DNA from 2 places in the Bradyrhizobium sp. NBAIM03 genome. Region 2 is predicted to be linked to the other one. Evidence: riboswitches for the same ligand, from Rfam matches in the RefSeq annotation. Region 2 holds a riboswitch; the other holds the start of a gene.
What was found. Region 2 has a riboswitch for S-adenosylmethionine ahead of I6F21_RS12190 (homoserine O-acetyltransferase). Riboswitches for the same ligand answer to the same signal wherever they lie in the genome.
Positions count from the first base shown of each region.

Region 1: it holds a riboswitch for S-adenosylmethionine, as region 2 does, so the genes downstream of both, I6F21_RS13025 (O-succinylhomoserine sulfhydrylase) here and I6F21_RS12190 (homoserine O-acetyltransferase) in region 2, are expected to answer to the same signal.

Region 1 covers NZ_JADYVS010000007.1:174,909-182,741, reverse strand. The annotation lists gene apaG (Co2+/Mg2+ efflux protein ApaG) at 1-174, opposite strand, end outside; gene I6F21_RS13040 (OpgC domain-containing protein) at 369-1,625, shown strand; gene I6F21_RS13035 (lipolytic enzyme) at 1,625-2,404, shown strand; gene I6F21_RS13030 (SGNH/GDSL hydrolase family protein) at 2,417-3,406, shown strand; gene I6F21_RS13025 (O-succinylhomoserine sulfhydrylase) at 3,521-4,708, opposite strand; SAM riboswitch at 4,785-4,864, opposite strand; gene I6F21_RS13020 (2'-deoxycytidine 5'-triphosphate deaminase) at 4,975-6,081, shown strand; gene I6F21_RS13015 (hypothetical protein) at 6,276-7,328, shown strand; gene I6F21_RS13010 (MATE family efflux transporter) at 7,694-7,833, shown strand, end outside.
Region 2 covers NZ_JADYVS010000007.1:12,221-20,053, forward strand. The annotation lists gene metW (methionine biosynthesis protein MetW) at 1-209, opposite strand, end outside; gene I6F21_RS12190 (homoserine O-acetyltransferase) at 212-1,414, opposite strand; SAM riboswitch at 1,509-1,588, opposite strand; gene I6F21_RS12195 (chorismate mutase) at 1,745-2,593, shown strand; gene hisC (histidinol-phosphate transaminase) at 2,628-3,725, shown strand; gene I6F21_RS12205 (prephenate/arogenate dehydrogenase family protein) at 3,722-4,657, shown strand; gene I6F21_RS12210 (DUF2125 domain-containing protein) at 4,777-5,961, opposite strand; gene I6F21_RS12215 (gamma-glutamylcyclotransferase) at 6,072-6,683, shown strand; gene I6F21_RS12220 (lysophospholipid acyltransferase family protein) at 6,781-7,551, opposite strand; gene I6F21_RS12225 (YdcF family protein) at 7,563-7,833, opposite strand, start outside.

The sequences.
Region 1 (7,833 bases), 160 kb from region 2:
GGAGGCATCGGTGATGATCCAGTGCCGTGTCTTGAGCTGCACGGTCTCCTCGCCCGAATTCGTGATGACGATGGTGTAGGACCAGAAGTAGCGCGAGCGGTCGGCCGACGATTGCTCCGGAACAAAGTTCGGCTCGACGGTCACTTCGATCTGGCGGGTCACGGCGCGGTACATGGCTGTCATCATACCGAATCCGCCTCGGGAACCAAACCCCGCCGGCGGCTTTGGCGACATCGTCCCGCCAGAATTGGAGGAAAAGCACACCACCGAGGGAGACACCCTTATGTGATCCGCGCGCTTTGCGAGACGACACCCGGACCATTACACTGCTTCGACGTCGCGATTTGCGGAACGGTTTCCAGGCCCCGATGACCATTGCCGACCAAGTGACGGGATCGACCATCGCAGGAACCGCGGGCGCCAAGCCTGCGGGGACCAAGGCGCGCGCCGCGGCACCGGCCATCACGCTGCCCGCCATCGGCGAGCGCGAGCTCCGGCTCGATCTGTTCCGCGGGCTCGCGCTGTGGCTGATCTTCATCGACCATCTGCCGCCCAGTCTGCTGACCTGGTTCACGATCCGCAATTACGGCCTCAGCGACGCCACCGAGATCTTCATCTTCATCTCCGGCTACACCGCGGCCTTCGTCTATGGCCGGGCCATGCTGGAGAGCGGCGTTCTCATCGCCACCGCGCGCATCCTGCGCCGGGTCTGGCAGATCTACGTCGCCCACGTCTTCCTGTTCACGATCTTTCTCGCCGAGATCTCCTATGTGGCGACCAGGTTCGAGAACCCGCTCTACACCGAAGAGATGGGCATCATGGACTTCCTCAAGCAGCCCGACGTCACCATCGTGCAAGCGCTGCTGCTGCGCTTCCGTCCCGTCAACATGGACGTGCTGCCGCTCTACATCGTGCTGATGCTGGCGCTGCCTCTGATCCTGTGGTCGATGAAATGGCGGCCGGACGTCACGCTCGGGCTGTCGGTCCTGCTCTACGCGGTGACCTGGGAGTACGACCTTTACCTGTCGGCCTATCCGAACGGCTTCTGGGCCTTCAATCCTTTCGCCTGGCAATTGCTGTTCGTGTTCGGTGCCTGGTGCGCGCTCGGAGGTGCGCGTCGCATGTCGGGCATCCTGGCCTCGCCCGTGACGATGTGGATCTCGATCGCCTATCTCATCGCGGCGTTCTACGTGACCTTGACCTGGTACGTGCCCCAGCTCTCCCAGTTCATGCCGAAGCAGATCGAACAATGGATGTATCCGATCGACAAGACCGACCTCGACGTGCTGCGCTTCGCGCACTTCCTGGCGCTGGCGGCGCTGACCGTACGCTTCCTGCCCCGCGACTGGCCGGGCTTGAAATCGCGCTGGCTGCGACCATTGATTCTATGTGGTCAGCATTCGCTCGAGATCTTCTGCCTCGGCGTCTTCCTGGCCTTTGCCGGCCATTTCGTCCTCGCCGAAATCTCCGGCGGGCCGGTCATGCATGCGTTGATTAGCCTCTCCGGAATCCTGATCATGTGGGGGGTGGCCTGGGTCATTTCGTGGTACAAGCGTGTGGCTGACAAGAGCGGTGCGAAAACCAAAAACGCCGTCGGCAACGCCGATCTGGCGGGAGGGGGCTGATGAAGGCGAAGGTTCTCCTGAGCCTGGTCCTGCTATGCGGTAACCTCGCCGCGCCCACGGCGCGCGCGGGCGATGCCGCGTCTGCCGCATCCCCTATGCCTGCGGCCTGCGAACTGCCGTCCTATCTGCTGACCAGCGAAAGCCAGCTGCCCAAGGTCGCCGAGGCGATCAAGGCCGGCAAACCGCTCGACATCCTGGTGATCGGCAGCCGCTCGACCACGATTCCGTCGTCGGAGAGCAGCTCCTATCCGGCGCGCATGGAGGCGATCCTCAAGGAGAAACTGCCGCCCTCCGAGCCGGTGCACGTCTCCGTAGAAATACAGAGCAAGAAAACGGCAGAGGAGACCGCGTCCACCTTCGTTAAGCTGATGGAAGCAAAAACGCCTACTTTGGTCATCTGGCAGACCGGGACCGTGGATGCTATCCGATCCATCGATCCCGACGAATTTCGTAGCGCGGTGACCGACGGGGTTGTTGCGTTGCAAAAGGCAGGGGCGGACGTCGTCTTGATGAATTTGCAATATAGCCCGCGCACCGAGACCATGATCTCGGCGCAGCCTTTTCTCGATAATATGCGCGTCGTGGCACAGGAGCACGACATCCCGCTGTTCGATCGTTTCGCGATCATGCGGCAGTGGAATGAACAGGGTCAGTTCGACCTGTTCAACCCGTCCCGCGGGCCTGAGCTGGCGAAGCAGGTCCATGATTGCCTTGGCCGGGCGTTGGCACAGTTCGTGATTGACGCTGCTCATCTGGAGCCGGCCCAGCAGCAAAATTGAGGTCTAGCGTTAATGAGTTCTCTCCGCCCTTTTTGCCTGACGTCATGGCTGGCCGTGCCTGCAACAGCAGTGCTGTTGTTGCTGACGCCCGCCTCGCATGCGCAGACGCCGGCTGCACAGCCGGCGACCCCCGCACCCGCCCAGTCGCCTGATCCCGCGCCCGCTGCGCCGTCCCAGACCACCGTCGCCGCGAGGTCGCCCGAGCAGCGCGGCGTCACCTCGCGCGCCATCGACAAGGTGAAGGAGGTCGCGAAGTCCGCCGCCGACATCTTCAGCCGGGTGCCCTGCCTGCCGCCGAAGGGCGGCTCCAAGGCGATGGGCTCGCTGCCGCATGTCGCGAGCAAGCTGGCCGCCGGCCAGCCCGTCGTCATCGTCGCGTTCGGCTCCTCGTCGACTCAAGGGTTCGGCGCGAGCTCGCCGGAGTTCAATTACCCCAATCGTCTCGCCGCGCAGCTGCGCCGGCACTATCCGACTGCCGACATCAGCGTCATCAATGCCGGCGTCGGCGGCGAGGACGCCCCCGAGATGATGAAGCGTCTGCAGACGCAGGTGATCGACAGGCATCCGGATCTCGTGATCTGGCAGGTCGGCACCAACGCCGTGCTGCGCAATCTCGATCCTGCCGATACGGCCAAGCTGGTCGAGGACGGCATCAGCCGCATTCAGGCCGCCGGCGGCACCGACATCGTGCTGGTCGATCCGCAATATTCGCCGGCCGTCAACCAGCGCAAGGAGAGCGCCGGCAAGATGATCAAGCTGCTCGGCAACGTCGCCGAGCTCCGCAAGGTCGGCATTTTCCCGCGCTTCGAGGTGATGCGCGACTGGCACGAGAACCAGTCGATCCCGGTCGAGGGCTTCGTCATCGCCGACGGCCTGCACATGAACGATTGGGGCTATGCCTGCTTCGCCCAGCTGCTCGGCGACGACATCATCCGCTCCGTCGGCCAGATCAAGCTCGGTGTGAGCGTGCCCGCCGACGTGAGAACGTACCGGCCGATGTGAGAGGGTGCGTAGGGTGGGTTAGGCGAAGCCGTAACCCACCACTGTCTATCTCCGCGGATGCAGCAGAGGTGGATTACGCCTTCGGCTAATCCACTCTACGAGACCTCGCTTCCCTCACGCCTTCTCCAGCGCCGCGGTGAGATCCTCGATCAGGTCATCCGCGTGCTCCAGCCCCGCCGAGAAGCGGATGAAGCCCTCGCTGATGCCGAGCGCGGCGCGGTCTTCCGGCTTGAGGCGCTGATGCGTCGTCGTCGCCGGATGCGTGACGAGGCTCTTGGCGTCGCCGAGATTGTTGGAGATCTTGGCAAGCTTCAATTCGTTGAGCACACGGAACGCCGCCGCCTTGCCGCCCTTCACCTCGAAGCCGACCAGCGTCGAGCCGCCGCGCATCTGCTTCTTCACCAGCGCCGCCTGCGGATGATCGGCGCGGCCGGGATAAACCAGCCGCGAAATCTTCGGATGGCTCGCCAGCACCTCGGCGACGCGCGCGGCCGTGTCGGTCTGCGCGCGCACGCGCACGCCCAGCGTCTCCAGGCCCTTGAGCAGGACCCAGGCATTGAACGGCGAAATCGACGGGCCGGTCTGGCGCATGAAATTGTGGATGTGCTCGGCGATGAAGGCTTCGGAGGACAGGATGATGCCGCCGAGACAGCGGCCCTGGCCGTCGATGTGCTTGGTCGCAGAGTAGACGACGACGTCGGCGCCGAGCGCGAGCGGGCTCTGCCAGATCGGCGTCGCGAACACGTTGTCGACGACGAGCCGCGCGCCGCCCTTGTGCGCGATCTCGGCGATCGAGGGGATGTCGAGCACGTCCAGCGTCGGGTTGGTCGGGCTCTCCAGGAAGAACGTCTTGGTGTTGGGCCTCAGCGCGCGCTGCCACTGGTCGAGATCGAGCCCGTCGACCAGCGTGGCCTCGATGCCGTAGCGCGGCAACAGGTCCTGGATGACGTAGAGGCAGGAGCCGAACAGCGCGCGGGAGGCGACCACGTGATCGCCGGCCTTGAGCGGCGCCAGGATCGCGGTCGTCACCGCCGCCATGCCGGTTGCCGCCGAGCGCGCGGCCTCGGCGCCTTCGAGCTCGATCATGCGGCGCTCGAACATCGCAATCGTCGGGTTGGAATAGCGCGAATAGATGAAGCCGGGATCCTCGCCCTTGAACCGTGCCTCGCACTCCTCCGCGCTGGCGTAGACATAGCCTTGCGTCAGGAATAGCGCCTCCGAGGTCTCGCCATATTGCGAGCGCAGGGTGCCGGAATGGACCAGGCGGGTTTCGGGGCGATAGGCAGCAGACGACTTCGACATAGGACCCTCTCCGAGATGACCGTCGAGGCGAAAACGGTCACAAAAAAACCGGCCTGGATATCTCCACGGGCCGGGATCACAGAGGTCCCCGGCCTGTTTAGCGACTTATTTAACGTGGCTGCAAGCCGGCCGGCTCAAATCACCACGGGATAAGTGATGCTCATATTCCGCAATGCCCTTTCCGTCAAGGCGTCCATCGGATAGCCGTAAAAGACTTGTATTTCCGGCATGTCCGGATGCACTCGACCCCTAATGAGGACCCCCGGTTGACGTTCACGGTCGCCGCCGACGCCAATGGTATCCTGCCCGACCGCATGATCGCGGCGATGGCGGAAGAAGGTCTCATCCTGCCCGCCTACGACTTCGTCGAGAGCCAGATCCAGCCGGCGAGCCTCGATCTGCGCCTCGGCGACATAGCCTATCGGGTCCGCGCCAGCTTCCTCCCCGGGCCCGGTGCCACCGTGGCCGAGCGCATCGACGAGCTGAAGCTGCACGAGTTCAGCCTCGCCGACGGCGCGGTGCTCGAGACCAACTGCGTCTACATCGTGCCGTTGCTCGAGAGTCTGGCGCTGCCGCCGGAGATCGTCGCTGCCGCCAATCCGAAGAGCTCGACCGGCCGGCTCGACGTCTTCACCCGCGTGATCGCCGACGGCACCCGTCGCTTCGACATGATCGGCGCCGGCTATCACGGCCCGCTCTATGCCGAGATCAGCCCGAAGACGTTTCCGGTGCTGGTGCGCGAGGGCTCGCGTCTCAGCCAGGTGCGCTTCCGCACCGGCGATGCCATCCTCAATGCCGACGAGCTCGATGCGCTCCACGCCAGCGAGCGTCTCGTCGACATCGACGATGCCGATCTCTCGGGCGGCGTTGCCGTCTCGGTCGATCTCTCCGGCGAGAAGGCGAGCGGCTTCGTCGGCTACCGCGCCAAGCGCCACACCGGCGTCGTCGATGTCGACCGCCGCGCCGGCTACGCGGTGGAGGATTTCTGGGAGCCGATCTCGGCGCGTCCCGACGGCAGCCTGATCCTCGACCCCGGCGAGTTCTACATCCTCGCCTCCAAGGAAGCGGTGCAGGTGCCTCCCGACTACGCCGCGGAGATGGTGCCGTTCGATCCCCTGGTCGGCGAATTCCGCGTGCACTATGCCGGCTTTTTCGATCCCGGCTTCGGCTATGCCGGCGCTGGCGGGCTGGGATCGCGCGCCGTGCTGGAAGTGCGCTCGCGCGAGGTGCCGTTCATCCTCGAGCACGGCCAGATCGTCGGCCGCCTCGTCTACGAGAAGATGCTGGCCCGCCCCGACGCGATGTACGGCCAGCGCATCGGCTCGAATTACCAGGCGCAAGGCCTGAAGCTCAGCAAGCATTTCAGGGTGTAGTGCTAACCTCACCCACCGCTGTCATTCCCCGCGGAGGCGGGGAATCCAGTACGCCGCGGCCTCTCGATTCAAGCATGACCATCTCGGAGTACTGGATCGCCCGCCTTCGCGGGCGATAACACCGAGAGCGCGTCCGGTTGCGTCACCCGATCCGCGATGACACACTCCCGCAAAACAACAAGCCGGGAGCGAACATGACTATCGCACCAGACCTCGCGCAGCACGCGCAATGGAAGCGCTGGCGCGCCGTCGCCGATCTCTATCACGCTTACTTCACCGGGCTGATCCTCACCGTCGTCACGCGCCGCGGCACGGCGGATGCCGCAGAGTTCGTCTTCCGCGTGTTTCGTCGCCAGCAGCAGGAGCGTTTCCTGCCGGGGCTCAGCAAGCTCGGGATCGACCATCTGCCGCCGGCGGTCGCGGCTGCGCAATACCACTATCTCTCCAACTGGATCGGCGGCGTTCATGTCGAATACATGTACGAGAGCGACACCAAGGCTTGGATCCGCTATCCGCCGCCGCGCTGGATCTGGAAGGGCACTGCGATCTGTGGCGTGCCGGGCGAAGTCTCACGCGCCATGCTGCGCGGCTGGCACGCCAACAATGGCGCGGCCCTCGGCGACCTCAGGCTCGGCTTCGTCTGCACCAAGCAGAGCGTCGACGGCCAGGACGGGCTCGAAGGCTATTACCATCTCTACGACCATCCGCTCGAGCTCGACCAGCGCCTCGTGTTCGCGCGCCACCTCGAAGCACCTTTGTTCGATGCGAAGACGGCGCCCGCCTTGCCGGTCGCGAGCTGGCCAAGACCGCGGCTGGAAAAGGCCTATCGCAATTACGCGATGGAATATGTCCGCACCGCCGCGCCCGTGATGGTGCAGCTGTTCGGCCCGGAGGATGCCGGCTATCTGCTGCACCTCACCGGCAAGCTGATCGGCATGCAATATTTCGACGAGGTCGCCGCGGCGCTGGCGACGACCCGCGGCGGAGCGCGAGAATTCGCATCGTTCCTGAACGCGCTGCTCGCCGCGCAGGATGATGCGGCCGAGATGACGCAATCGGAAGGCACGTTCGAGATCCGGCAGCAGAGCTGGAAGCTGATGGACGACGTCGCCGATTATCATCGCGCCTGCGCCAAGGTGCTGGAGGGATTGTTCGAAGGGCTCGCCGCAGGCTGCGGCCGGCACATCGGCGTGCAGATGCGCACCGCGGTAGGCGGGCGCCCACCGCTGGTGTGGACCATCGGTTAGGCGACGGCCGCAGCGGGCCTCACCTCGCCCCGCTTGCGGGGAGAGGTCGGATTGCATCGAAGATGCAATCCGGATGAGGGGGAGTCTCCGCGAGTCCAGCTCTCGCCGTCTTCGCGAATAGAGCCCCTCACCCCGACGCTCTCGGCGCGAGCAAGGCTCGTCGCGGCCCCGTAAGAACGGGGAGAGGGAGAAGAACGAATTCCACCGCTTGAAATGCGCTGCCGCAGGGCACGCCTGCATCGGGCGCAGGCAGAATCGGAGCACGCCGTGCTAACACGCCTCAGCCGCGCCATTCGCGCGAACGACGCCATTGGCACACCAAGTGATTGCTGCGCTGCAAACGGCGCCTGCGCCCGGGAGAGGACATGTCCGACATCGCCGAAATCCCGGTCGATGAGCAAGAGCGCCCACTGCCGCCGCCTCCGCCGCCGATCAGAAGCGCCCTGACCGAGGGGCCGATTCTGCGCACGCTGCTGTCGCTCGCCTGGCCGAACGCGATCGGTCT
Region 2 (7,833 bases):
CGGTTGACGCCCTCGCGCGACAATTCGATGCCGCGGCCGTCGATGCCGCGGGTCTCCAGCAGCTGAAGCAGATCGCCGTCGCCGCAGCCGACGTCGAGCACCTTCGAGCCCGGCTTGACCATCTCGGCGACCAGCCGATGATCGGCGCGATAATCACCGGACGGCCTGGCCGCAACGCCGTCCAGCGGCAGCACTTCCTGCACGGACATCGCTAACGGTCCTCGAGGTTGAGCCCGCGGGCCTTGCCTGCCGATTGCAGGAAGGCCCGGGAGATGTCGAAGAATTCGAGCACGTCGAGCAGGAAGGCGTCGTGGCCGCGATCGGTCTCGATCTCGGCGAATGACACGCGCGCGCTCGAAGCGTTCAGCGCGTGCACCAGCGCGCGCGATTCCGAGGTCGGAAACAGCCAGTCGCTGGTGAAGGAGACCACGCAGAAGCGGGTCTTGATGTCGGCGAAGGCCTTGGCCAGCACGCCGCCATGGTCGGCGGCGATGTCGAAATAGTCCATCGCCCGCGTCAGGTAGAGATAGGAATTGGCGTCGAAGCGCTCGACGAAGGACGAGCCTTGATAACGCAGATAGGATTCGACCTGGAAGTCGGCGTCGAACGAGAAGGTCGGCAGCTCGCGGTCCTGCATGCGCCGGCCGAACTTGCGGTGCAGCGCCGCGTCCGAGAGATAGGTGATGTGCGCCGCCATCCGCGCCACCGCGAGCCCGCGATGCGGATGGATGCCGCGATCGGCATAGCCGCCACCGTGCCAGTCGGGGTCGGCCATCACGGCCTGGCGGCCGAGCTCGTGGAAGGCGATGTTCTGCGCCGAGTGCCGCGTCGCGCAGGCGATCGCCAGCGCGGAGTACACGCGCTCCGGATAGGCGGCGGTCCATTGCAGCACCTGCATGCCGCCCATCGAGCCGCCGACGACCGCAAACAGCGTGTCGATGCCGAGCCGGTCGATCAGCATCGCCTGCGCGCGCACCATGTCCGGAATGGTGATGACGGGGAAGTCCAGGCCCCAGACCTTGCCGGTGGCGGGATTGATCGACGCCGGCCCGGTCGAGCCCATACAGCCGCCGATCACGTTGGAGCAGATGATGAAGTAGTGCTTGGGATCGATGGGTCGGCCGGGACCGACCAGCGTCTCCCACCAGCCCGGCTTGCCGGTGACGGGATGCACGTTGGCGACATGCTGATCGCCGGTCAACGCATGACAGATCAGCACGGCGTTGGAGCGATCGGCATTGAGCTCGCCATAGGTCTGGTAGGCGATCTGGAACGGGGAGAGATCGACGCCGCAATCGAGCCGCAGCGGCTGCTCGGTGCCGAAATGCGCAACCAGCGAGCTTGGATGATCGACCTCGTGCGACCGCTCGTCGGCGCTGATCGCAGGACTCGGTATCGACTTGACGCTACCCATCTCGGACATCGACCTCGTTTGCGACTGGCTGCTCGACCGCGCCGCTGACATCAGGCCATGAAAAACCCGGCCTGAACGATAGGTTCGGCCGGGATCGGAAGCGTCCCCGGCCTGTTTAGCGAGTTTTTTAACGTGGCTGCAAGCCGGCCGGCTCAAATGACCACGGAACGGGCAAAAGCTACCGTCTTGGGCGGTTTTCGTCAAGTCGCGGCCCGGATCGGCCCAATTCGCCTCTGCCGCGACGCCCGCAAAGCACGTCATTTCTCTTTGCTTTCGCCGCCCCGACTGCCTAATCAGGATATCCCCCACCGGAACGATCGACGACCAGACATGTCCCAACGTCCGCCCGCGCCACCATCGCTTCAGGAACTGCGCAAGGAGATCGACGCGATCGACGAGGGCATGCATCGCCTCCTCATGCAGCGCGGCGAGATCATCGATCGCCTGATCCAGGTGAAGCAGACCCAGGAGGTCGGCTCGGCGTTCCGGCCTGCGCGCGAAGCTTCGATGATGCGCGAGATCGTGCAGCGTCATCGCGGCATCCTGCCGCTCGACACGGTCGAGAGCATCTGGCGCGTCATCATCTCGACCTTCACTTACGTACAGGCGCCGTTCTCGGTGCATGCCGACATCTCGGCCAGCGAGGCGGCGATGCGCGATTCCGTGCGCTTCAATTTCGGCTTCACGGTGCCTTACGTCGCGCATTTCAGCGCACAGGCCGCGGTCGAGGCGGTAGCGAAATCCAAGGGTGATCTGGCAATGGTCTCGGCGACCTCGAGCCGCACGCCATGGTGGCTGGAGCTGGAAGCGGACGGCGCGCCGAAGATCATCGCGCGGATGCCCTTCATCGAGCGCGCCGACCATCCGGCCGCCTTGCCGGTGTTCGCGATCTCGCGCGTCGCCGACAGCGCCCTGGTGACGGAGGTCGAGACCTTCAGCGTGCGCGTCTCGGGATGGAACGCCGAGGTCGCCCGCGCGCTGTCGCCGCTCGCCGAGATCGTGGCCGTGCCTGATACCGCCTTCGACGGCGCGGCGCTCTTGGTCTCGGTCACCGGCGCGACCAGCATCGACAAGATCAGGGCTGCCCTGATCGAGGCGGGGGCCTCGGTGCGCTCTGTGGCCCTCGTCGGCAGCCACGCAACGCGCTATACGGTGCCCCCGACCGGGCCGAAATCGTAAAATCGCGAGCAGCCCAGCCTATCCGGAGTCCAAGATGTCCCGCCCCGTGCCGAATCCCGGCATTCTCGATATTGCGCCCTACACGCCCGGCAAGAGCCCGGTGCCGGAGCCGGGCCGCAAGGTGTTCAAACTCTCCGCCAACGAGACGCCGTTCGGGCCCTCGCCCAAGGCGATCGAAGCCTTCAAGCGCGTGGCAGATCATCTGGAGGACTACCCGGAAGGCACCTCGCGCGTGCTGCGCGAGGCGATCGGCCGCTCGTTCGGCCTCGATCCCAACCGCATCATCTGCGGCGCCGGCTCGGACGAGATCCTCAATCTGCTCGCGCACACCTATCTCAGCCAGGGCGACGAGGCGATCTCGACGACGCACGGCTTCCTTGTCTACCCGATCGCGACGATGGCGGTCGGCGCCAGGAACGTCATCGCCCAGGAGACCAACCTCACCGCCGACGTCGACGCCATCCTGAAGGCCGTGACGCCGAAGACGAAGCTGGTCTGGCTCGCCAACCCCAACAACCCGACCGGCACCTATCTTCCGTTCGACGAGGTCAAGCGGCTGCGCGCCGGCCTGCCCTCGCACGTGCTGCTGGTGCTGGACGCCGCCTATTGCGACTACGTCTCGCGCAACGACTATGAGATGGGGATCGAGCTCGTCGCCACCACCGAGAACACGGTGGTGACGCACACCTTCTCCAAGATCCACGGTCTTGCCGCGCTGCGCATCGGCTGGATGTTCGGGCCCGAGCACGTCATCGATGCGGTCAATCGCATCCGCGGTCCCTTCAACGTGTCGACGCCGGCGATGTATGCCGCGGTCGCCGCGATCGAGGATACCGCGCATCAGGCGATGTCGAAGCAGTTCACCGAGACCTGGCGCAACTGGCTCACCGAGGAGATCGGCAAGCTCGGGCTGAAGGTGACGCCGAGCGTCGCCAATTTCGTGCTGATCCATTTCCCGACGGACAAGGGCACGACCGCCGATGACGCCGACGCGTTCCTGACCAAGCGGGGGCTCGTGCTGCGCGGCTTGAAGAACTACGGCCTGCCGCATGCGCTGCGCATGACCATCGGCACTGAGGAGGCCAACCGCCTCGTCGTCGAAGGCTTGCGCGACTTCATGGGCGGCAAATGAGCGCGCAGGCGCACTTCCAGCGCGTGGCGCTGATCGGCTTCGGCCTGATCGGCGGCTCGATCGCCCGCGCTGCGAAGCTCCAGGGGCTTGCCGGTGAAATCGTCACCACCGCACGCTCGGAGAAGACACGCGCGCGTGTCGCCGAGCTCGGCATCGTCGATCAGGTGGTGGCGACCAATGCGGAGGCCGTGAGGGATGCCGATCTCGTCATCCTCTGCATTCCCGTCGGCGCCTGCGGACCCGTAGCGCAGGAGATCGCGCCGCATCTCAAGCCGGGTGCGATCGTCTCCGACGTCGGCTCGGTCAAGGGCGCTGTGGTCCGCGACATGGCCCCGCATCTGCCGGGCGGCATTCATTTCGTGCCGGCGCATCCGGTGGCGGGCACCGAGCATTCCGGCCCGGATTCGGGCTTTGCCGAGCTCTTCATCAACCGCTGGTGCATCCTGACCCCGCCTGATGGCAGCGACGCAGCGGCGACGGAGCACCTGCGCGCGTTCTGGGCGGCGATGGGCGCCAAGGTCGAGGTGATGACGCCGGATCATCACGACCTCGTGCTCGCGATCACCAGCCACCTGCCGCATCTGATCGCCTACACCATCGTCGGCACCGCCGACGAATTGGCGCAGGTGACGGAATCCGAGGTGATCAAATTCTCCGCCGGCGGTTTTCGCGATTTCACCCGCATCGCGGCGTCCGATCCGACGATGTGGCGCGACGTCTTCCTCGCCAACAAGGAGGCCGTGCTGGAGATGCTCGGCACCTTCACCGAGGATCTGGCAAAACTCACCCGCGCGATCCGCCGCGGCGACGGGGAGGCGCTGTTCGACCACTTCACCCGCACCCGCGCCATCCGCCGCGGCATCGTCGAGATCGGCCAGGATTCCGCCGCGCCCGATTTCGGCCGCCAGCATGGCGCGCTGAAGAAGCCGTGAGCCTGTAGCCCGGACAAAGCTGCGTAGCCCGGATGGAGCACAAGCGTAATCCGGGACAGTGCCAGCTGTGATCAAGAACCCCGGATTGCGCTGCGCTCCATCCGGGCTACGGGAGCCAACTAATACAGCGGCGGGATCTGGCCGACCTTGACCGGGCCGAGCAGCACGGCACCGTCGACGAATTTTAGCGGGAAGCTCCGCGCTTTCTTGCCTTCCAGCGTGCTCTCGGTACCGATCGAATTGATGCCGGCGGCAACGCCGGCATTGGCGTTCTGCTTGATGACCTTGCCGAGGCCCGGCACGGCGCGGTCGAGCGCGCCGAACAGATTATTCAGGTCCTGCGACTTCACGCCGGGCGCGAGGCGATCGAGCGTTGCCTGCGGTACGCCCTCCTCCAGCATCTTCTCGATGCCGAGCGCCGGGATCACGCGCTCGAGGCCGGTCACCGTCATCTGCAATTCGCCGTCGAGTCGGCCGTTGGGCGACAGGCCGAGCGTGCCGGCCGCGACCGCGATCATCTCGCCCTGCTGAATGCGCGACTGCACGATCTCGATGTGACCGCCGGCGGCCTGGATCTCGCGGAAGCGCTGCGGCCACGGTTTGGGCGTGAGGTCGGAGAGGCCGGTGATCTTGGCGCGGGTGTCCGCCTCGAACGGCTCGGAGAGCAGCGGATGCACGCCCTGGATGCTGCCCTGCGCGACATGGAGCACGGTCTCGATCACCGGATGATCGGCCGGCGAGCCATCGGCAAGGCGCCCGTGCAGCTCGACCTGCTTGGCGCGCGCAAGCGGCACCTGCACGCTGCCATCGAGACGGTTGAGGCTGGGGTCGTCGAACACGATGGAAGCGCGATCCGGCACAGCCGGCAGACCCGCCACACTGGCGCGGCCCTTGCTCCAATTCACGGTGAAGGTGTTTTGTGTAATGCCGTCGATCAGCGTGGCGGGCGCTGCGAATTCGGCGATGATGCGCTTGGGGTCGTAGACCTGGGCCACGACCAGGATGTTGTCGAGCTTGGCCGTGAACGGCGTCTTGCTCGCGTTCTGCGAGACCAGGGCGACGCTGGCGCCGGAGCACTGGACCTCGAAGCGGAACGGGAAGCCGGCGATCGAGCGCTTGGCACAATCATAGATGCGGCCGGCCTTGGCCTCCTGCGCCCGCCAGGCGTCGGCGACGATTTCGGCCTGCCACGCCGCATAGAACCAGAAGCAGGTCCAGCCGACGGCGAGGACCAGGACGAGAACGGGGGCGATGAAAAGGCCCCAGCGGGAGCGGCGGCCAGTGGCAACGGTCATATTGGACATGCGGCGACCCTTTGACGCCAGATTCAGGCAAATGTAAGCGGGGCGGGCCTGCGACGAAAGGCGCAGAAATCGCTTCGCTTGGGCGCAGGGTTCTGGTAGCCGTCCCCGAAATGTCCGAAATCACCCTCCCCTCCGTCACCACAGCCAAGGGCGACCTCTGGGTGTTCGGCTACGGCTCGCTGATGTGGCGGCCGGGCTTCGATTTCGAGGAGCGCGTCCCGGCGCGGCTGGTCGGCGAGCATCGAGCGCTCTGCGTCTATTCCTTCGTGCATCGCGGCACGCCGGAGAAGCCGGGCCTGGTGCTCGGACTAGACCGCGGCGGCGCCTGCCGCGGCATCGCCTTCCGTGTCGCCGAGAAGAACCGTGCCGAAGTGGTCGCCTATTTGCGCGCACGCGAGCAGGTCACCTCGGTCTATCGCGAGGTGATGCGCTCGGTGTGGCTGGAGAACGATGCACGCCAGCGCGTCGCCGCGCTCGCCTACGTCGTCGACCGCGGTCATGTGCAATATGCCGGCCGCCTCTCGCTCGCCGAGCAGCACCGCCATGTCGTCCAGGGCCACGGCCAGTCCGGCGCCAACCGCGACTACGTCACCGCGACGGTGAAGGCGATCGAGGCCGAAGGCTTTCGCGACACGCAGCTGCATCAGCTTGCATTGATGCTGCACGGTGATGCGCATTCCCTGCACGCGGCGGCTCGGGACCAGGATCGGGAAAGCCGCTAAAGCATGACCCGGAAAAGTGCGAAGCGGTTTTCCGGAAAGATCATGCGTAAACAACAACCTAGAGCGCGATGAAGATTCATCCCAATCTCATCGCGCTTTAGCCGGTCGGCGCGTAGCTCGGCGCCGAGCCGATCAACTGCTCCTGCTCCTTCCGTCCTGCTTCGACGAGCCGGGCGGTCGCGTCCTCGATCGCCGCTTGCACGCGTGCGAGAAACTCGTCCTTCGGCAGGCCCGGCGGCAACGGTTCGAGAAACTCGACCACCAGCGTGCCCGGGTAGCGCATGAAGGTGCGGCGCGGCCAGAACAGGCCGGAATTGAGCGCGATCGGCAGGCACGGCACGCCGCAGGAGGAATAGATCTGCGCAAAACCGGTCTTGTAATCGGGCGGCGCGCCCGGCGCACGGCGCGTGCCTTCCGGAAAGATCACGAGCTGCTTTCCACTGCGCACCGCCTCGCGCGCGCGCCGCGTCATCTCGAGCAGCGCCTTCACGCCGGCATTGCGGTCGATCGCGATCATCCCGGTCTTGACCAGGAACTGGCCGAACACCGGGATCTGCATCAGCTGGCGCTTGAGGATGAAGATCGGGCGATTGAAAAAGCCCGGCAGCACGAAAGTCTCCCAGAACGACTGATGCTTGGCCACGATCAGCAGCGGTCCTGTCGGGATCTTCTCCACCCCGCGGAATTCCACCTTGATGTTGCATACCAGGCGCATCAGGACCAGCGTGGCCTTGGCCCACCATTGCGCCACCGTCAGCATGGCGCGCGGCGGCAATGCAAAGGTCGGCAGCGCAACGATCGCCAGACAGACCAACACGGCATAGAACAGCACGTTGAATACGAGCGATCGCAGGAAAATCAGGAACATCGATGGTCCGATCAATTGGCCTGCGCGGTGGCGGGCCGCTTCGGTTGCTGACCTGCAGGCTGCTCCGACATCTCGGGCCAAAGGTCAATCCCGAAATCCTCCAGCCGCACCCTGAGCTCGGCCGCAACGTACTTGACGTATTCGGACAGGAGCAGCCGCAGCGTCGAGCCTGAGATCCACCACGGCTCCTCGCGCCATTTTTCGCCGACCACCGCGAACGGGATCAGCGTCGTCCGCGGCATCGCATGCGAGAATTCCACCAGCGCGCGCGGCATGTGATAG